Pontibacter akesuensis: one gene and its partner. Each later gene encodes a partner of the first gene's protein in a complex. Links are inferred from orthologs where the notes say so. Each region holds a gene or a part of one and is shown in the gene's direction. Other genes may lie near its edges. The genes, in order: hslV and hslU.

The links.
Region 2: the proteins of hslV (region 1) and hslU are in contact, whole or in part, in a solved structure (PDB 1G4A), measured with the Escherichia coli proteins. The link is inferred for Pontibacter akesuensis from one-to-one orthologs.

What each region holds. Positions count from the first base shown.
Region 1 is NZ_CP014766.1:4,647,786-4,650,905, reverse strand. The notes cover bases 128-2,920. They hold hslV (ATP-dependent protease subunit HslV), read left to right. Parts: upstream 128-1,149; coding sequence 1,150-1,692; downstream 1,693-2,920. Other genes in these bases: A0W33_RS19695 (deoxyhypusine synthase family protein), read left to right, coding at 1,931-2,902; A0W33_RS19705 (zinc-dependent metalloprotease), read right to left, coding at 128-927. Also shown: more of A0W33_RS19705, read right to left, coding at 1-127; A0W33_RS19690 (catalase), read right to left, coding at 2,984-3,120. UniProt on the Escherichia coli protein: Protease subunit of a proteasome-like degradation complex believed to be a general protein degrading machinery. The complex has been shown to be involved in the specific degradation of heat shock induced transcription factors such as RpoH and SulA.
Region 2 is NZ_CP014766.1:2,845,815-2,849,097, forward strand. The notes cover bases 181-3,136. They hold hslU (ATP-dependent protease ATPase subunit HslU), read left to right. Parts: upstream 181-939; coding sequence 940-2,334; downstream 2,335-3,136. Other genes in these bases: porQ (type IX secretion system protein PorQ), read left to right, coding at 181-874; A0W33_RS12170 (hypothetical protein), read left to right, coding at 2,515-2,955; A0W33_RS12175 (SDR family NAD(P)-dependent oxidoreductase), read left to right, coding at 3,020-3,136. In the rest of the region: more of porQ, read left to right, coding at 1-180; more of A0W33_RS12175, read left to right, coding at 3,137-3,283. UniProt on the Escherichia coli protein: ATPase subunit of a proteasome-like degradation complex; this subunit has chaperone activity. The binding of ATP and its subsequent hydrolysis by HslU are essential for unfolding of protein substrates subsequently hydrolyzed by HslV.

The sequences.
Region 1 (3,120 bases):
CTTCGGCTCTACCAGTTCGCCACGGGCATAGGCTGCTTCATCCTTTGGCTCCAGCCTCCAGCGCACAATGTACTCACGTTTGGCGGCACGTTGCTCGTCAGTTCCAAAATCGGTTTGGTTGATGGTGAAAAAGCCCACGCGCTGATCGAACTTGCGCGCGGCCATCGGCGTTCGCGGAAGCAACACCATGGAATGGTTCAACTCCAGTGAGATGGTGCCTGTACTGGAGTTGGAGGGAGCACCGCCTGCGTCATACGTCATCAGCGAGCGGGCCTCGATGTTCATCGGAAAGCTTTTCACACTCTCAATAAAAGAGCGGTTATCATCCAGCTTCTTTACTTTGTACTCCTCGCGGCGATCCTTGTCCAGGCCAAGTGCGGGTACATCTTTCGAAAAGAAATCGGTTACTTCCACCACCTGTGTTCCCTGTCCGAAGGCTTTAATGTTGAAAGCCTGTATAACGGGAGCAAGATTGGAGTTCTGCACTGATTGGAACACTTCCAGGCTGTCTGCGGCCACATTTTCGGTTGAGATAACGCGAAGCAGTACACGGTTTCCTTTCTTTTCCCAGCGCAGCATCTGCGTGTTCAGCTCCTCGCCGCCGTAGCCGATGTTATTAGCTGTTTTGGCGATGCGGCTTACCAGCAGCATGTCGCGGTTCAGGAGCGTGTCCGGAATCTCGTAGTAATACTTTTCGTCGATGCGGTGCACTTTGAAAAGCCCATCATCTGTTACGGCCTTGGCTGTGATTACTTCGCCATAAGGCTTAGGGGTGTTGTCATCCTTTTTAGCGGCGGGTGTCGCAGCAGCAGTTTCCTGCTTTTCTTTTTTCTTCTTTTTGCTTTTTTGCGCGTGGGCAGGTGTTGCAAACACGGCCCCCGTCATCAACAAGGCAACGAGAGGAGCAAAGCGTAAATTCTTACTCATAAATTGGAAAGGTAGGTGGTTAGATTAAGTATAGGTTTTAAAGTTAGTGATAATGCTCTAACAACAAAGAACGCTTCGGGGTACCGGATTCCAAAGTCAGACAATTTGGCGTGCACAGCGGCATTGGCCTTTTGTTTGAAGTAACCGTAGCTTTACGAAGTATAGGCAGTGGTTTAGACTTCTGTACAGGCGAAGGTTTAAAAGAGCAATCAGAAATATTTTATGACGAAGATAAGATCAACAACCGTATGTGGCATCTACCACAACGGCGAAGTAGCGCTTGGCGCAGACGGACAGGCTACCATGGACAAGCACATTGCCAAGAGCAACGTGAAGAAAATCCGTAAGCTGCTGGATGGCAAGATAGTAACAGGCTTTGCTGGCTCCACTGCCGATGCCTTTACCTTGCTGGAGCGCTTCGAGGAGAAGCTTGGCGCTTACCAGAGCAACATGAAGCGAGCCGCCATTGAGCTGGCAAAGGAATGGCGCAAAGACCAGTACCTGCGCAAGCTGGAAGCCATGATGGTAGTGGCCAACAAGGAAGAACTGCTGATTATTTCAGGTACGGGTGATGTGCTGGAGCCGGACAACCAGATTGCTGCCATCGGCTCGGGAAGTATGTACGCGCACGCTGCCGCATTGGCACTTAAAAAGCACGCACCGCACTTAACCGCAGAGGAGATGGTACGGGAGGCGCTGACCATTGCGGCCGATATCTGTATTTATACCAACCATAACCTGATCATAGAAAAACCTGCTCAATAAGCGGCTTTTCCTGATACTATAAGTATAAAAAAGGTGCTGCTGAACTTGAATTTTTTTGTTCAGTTTGTGTTATGCATCTGAATCCGGAGGACATAGACCCGGCTATCATTCCACCCACTGACGCATGGTGTTTGAACAGCTGCTGTTTATATGCCGTAAGGTATAAATCAGTAAAAAATTAATAAATTGCCGAACCAGTCTGCACACTAGGGCAGCGATTGGAACAAAAAAAGCAACTATGCAGGTAACAGATTTTTTAAAGAAACACTACAAGCATTTTAACGCAGCCTCTTTAATCGATGCTGCCGAAGGGTATAAAACGCACCTGAACAACGGGGGCAAAATGTTGGTAACACTGGCAGGTGCCATGTCTACTGCTGAGCTGGGTATTATACTTGCCGAGATGATCCGCCAGGATAAGATCCATGCAATTTCGTGTACCGGTGCCAACCTGGAAGAGGATATCTTCAACCTGGTAGCGCACGACTTCTACGAGCGCGTGCCGCATTACCGCGAACTTTCTGCCGCCGATGAGGAGGAGCTTTTAAGCCGCCACCTAAACCGCGTAACAGATACCTGTATTCCGGAAGAGGAGGCCATGCGCCGCCTGGAGCACGTAGTGTTGAAGTACTGGGAAAAAGCAGACAAGGCCGGTGAGGCCTACTTCCCGCACGAGTTCTTCTACCAGATTTTGCTTTCAGGCGAACTGGAGCAGTACTACCAGATCGACCCGAAGAACAGCTGGATGCTGGAAGCGGCCAAGAAAAACCTGCCTATCATCTGCCCGGGCTGGGAAGATTCTACCTTGGGTAACATTTATGCAGGCCACGTGATCAGCGGTGACATCAAGAATGTGCATACCATGAAAACGGGTATCCAGTACATGATGGAGCTGGCCGAGTGGTATACTCAGACTGCCAAAGAAGAGTCTACGATTGGTTTCTTCCAGATTGGCGGCGGTATAGCCGGTGACTTCCCGATTTGTGTTGTTCCAATGCTGCACCAGGATCTTCAGCGTGAGGGTGTTCCGCTTTGGGGCTACTTCGCACAGATATCTGACTCTACCACCAGCTACGGTTCCTACTCTGGCGCTGTACCGAATGAGAAAATCACCTGGGGTAAATTGGGCAAGGATACTCCTAAGTTCATGATCGAATCGGATGCTACGATTGTGGCACCATTAGTATTCGCCATTGTGCTGGATTACTAATCCAGGTTTGTTATAAAGTACAAAAGCGGCTGCAGGTAACTGCAGCCGCTTTTCGTTTAAGTGTACTTGATGGTTGCAAATTTAAGCCGGCACCATCATTTTCTCCTCCCGGTCCCAGTGGCGGTGCTTTTTGATGGCATTTATAAAAGCAGCAGCGAATTCATCTGCGTCCGCATCATTTCCGGCAGTCACAACGCCGCTATCTGTGAGGACATCCT
Region 2 (3,283 bases), 1.8 Mb from region 1 along the record:
AGCGAACCCGGCCTTGCTGAACAAGGAGATGGACAGGCAGTTGAGTTTGAGCTATATCGGTTACCTGGCTGATATCAAACAAAGCAGTTTGGCCTACGGTTTTAGTAGCGAGAAGTGTGGCCGCTGGGCGGCAAGTATAAATTACCTGAACTACGGTGATTTTGTACAACGCGACCCGACAGGTATGGAGCAAGGCACCTTTAACGTGAACGACTATACTTTGTCGCTGTCGCATGCGCGGGAGGTGGAGGCGTTTACGATAGGCGCAACGGCAAAAGTGGCTGTGTCAAGTATAGCGGGTAACAAGGCGGTTGGTGTATTGGCAGATGCGGGAGCTGTATTTAAGCATCCGGAAAAGGATTTTACAGTGGGATTGGCGTTTAAGAATGTAGGTTACCAGGTGAAGGCTTATGATGGGGGAGAGCGGCAGCAAATGCCTTGGGATGCGCAACTGGGCATCACATACAAGCCAGAGCACATGCCCGTGCGGCTGTCGCTCACGGCACACCGCCTTTACCAGTTCGACATAGTGTACCTCGACCCAAACGCACCGGGGCAGCTGGATGAGAATGGAAACGAGGTGAAGGAAGAGAAAAAGCTGGGGGATAAGATTGCCCGCCACTTTGTGGTAGGAACCGAGTTTATAGTCAGTAAGAATTTTCAGGTGCGGGCCGGATATAACCACTTGCGCCGCAAAGAGCTGCGGCTCGATACAAAAGCAGGAGGAGCGGGCTTCTCGTTGGGAGCCATGCTGCGGGTGCGGAACTTTGAGTTGAACTATGGCAGCGCCTTTTTTCACCCATCGGGCGCTACGCACTACGTTACCGTCGGCACCAACACCAGCACGCTCCTCAAAAAGAAAAGAAGTTCCTAAACTACCGGCAATTGCGCGAACACGTAGCAATAGCCGGAAGAAGATGTTTAAATTTAAAAAAAGACATGGCAAATAAGATTGTATCATTAACACCAGCCCAGATTGTGGCGGAGCTGGATAAATATATCATTGGGCAGAAAGACGCTAAACGCAACGTGGCCATCGCGCTTCGTAACCGCTGGCGCCGCATGAATGCCGAAGAAAGTATAAAAGGCGATATCGTGCCGAACAACATTCTGATGATCGGTGCAACAGGTGTGGGTAAAACAGAGATTGCCCGCCGCTTAGCCAAAATTGCCGATGCGCCTTTTACCAAGGTAGAGGCCTCTAAATTTACCGAGGTAGGCTACGTGGGCCGCGACGTGGAAAGCATGGTGCGCGACCTGGTGGAGCAGTCGGTGAACATGGTGAAGACGCGCATGAAGGAGGAGGTGAAGCAGAAAGCGGCCGAGATGGTGGAAGACATCATACTGGACGCGCTCATTCCGCCGATCCAGGGCCGCACACACAGCCCCGTTTCCACGTCTGCTGATCCGAATGTGATGCCCGACAACGACTATGAACTGAATGAGCGTACGCGCGAGAAGTTCCGCGAAAAGATCCGAAACGGCGATCTGGAAGACCGCAAAATCGAGATTCGCGTGTCGCAAAGCTCTATGCCGGGTATGGGCGTGATGGGGCCAGGTATGGACGAGGCTTCCATGATGAACATCCAGGAGATGATCAGCGGCATGATGCCGAAAAAGACCAAAAAACGCAAAGTAACCATTGCCGAGGCACGTAAGATTTTACTCGAGGAAGAGGCATCCAAGCTGATCGACATGGATGAAGTGAAGGAGGAGGCGATCTTTAAGGCTGAGAACTCCGGCGTGATCTTTATTGATGAGATTGACAAGGTAGCCAGCGCCAGCAACAAGGGCGGTGGCGGTCCGGATGTGAGCCGTGAGGGCGTGCAGCGCGACCTGCTTCCGATTGTAGAGGGTTCCACGGTGAACACCAAGTATGGCATTATTAACACCGACCATATTCTGTTTATCGCCGCCGGTGCGTTTCACGTGGCCAAGCCGTCTGATTTGATCCCAGAATTGCAGGGCCGCTTCCCAATTCGCGTGGAGCTGAACAGCCTGACCAAAGACGACTTCTACCAGATCCTGAAATTCCCGAAGAACGCCCTTACGAAACAGTACGAGGCGTTACTAGCTTCGGAGGACGTGGAACTGACTTTTAATGACGAAGCTTTGGATGAAATTGCCTCCATCGCCTTTGAGGTGAACACAGAGGTAGAGAATATCGGAGCTCGCCGCCTGCACACAGTAATGAGCCGCCTGCTCAACGACATCCTGTTCGACGTGCCGGACAAGATCGGAGCCAACGCGCACATCGTAGTAGACCGCGCCATGGTACAGGAGAAGCTGTCCGGTATGGTGAAAAACCGTGATCTGAGTCAGTATATACTTTAGGAATGATGAATTATAAATTCTGAATTATGAAGTAACATCCTGGCGCGGGAGTCTATCCCGTGACTGTGGGTGTGCGCGAGTATCCAGAATCGCTGTTTAATTCAAAGCTGGTGTTTCTGCTGTGGCAGGAGCACCAGCTCTTTTTATTTAAATCAGGTTTTGATTATTATAGACATCATTATGAATGAAAGTCCAAAACATGTCTACTCCGCGATAGTTGCTGCAGCAGTTCTGCTTTCGATATTTACTGCCGTTCTAGCTTATATCATTACAGTTGAAGCGTCTTATTCATCAGATTGGAAAGAGACCAGAAACTTTAATCTTACTGTTGATACCTGCGATGAAGCAAAAAGTAAAGCAGAGAATGACTTTGAAAGAGGTTTGGTGCGCATGTATTTTAGTAGTGGAGTCTTAGAAGAACATCAAAATGGTTTTCCTTACAACTTCTATAACCGTCTAGAAAGTGAATATAATATAGAAGTCATATACACTGGAGATGTTGGTAATTCTCTACATAAATGTTACAATCTTATGATGGATGACCTGCTTGATGAAAAGTTAGGAAAACATACAATCGAAGACTTGTTCAATAAGTTAAGGGACGAGGAGTATGTACAATGAAGCATCTACCTAAGCACTCTATTCGTACCTCTAATTCATAATTCTTAATTCATCATTCCTAATTGTGAGCGAAGTGAACCTCTACATCATCACCGGATCCAGCAAGGGCATAGGCAAAGCCATTGCGGAAGAACTGCTGAAAGACGAGAACAACCAGGTCGTGGGCGTGTCGCGTACGTGCAGCATCAAGCACCCGAATTACCGTCACCAACCTATGGACTTCTCGGATGTGGAGGCCGTGGAACATAATCTTCAGAAGATATTCCTGCCGTACCCGGAGGCCACGAAGTTGGTGCTGATTAACAATGCCGGTGTGGTTGGCGATATT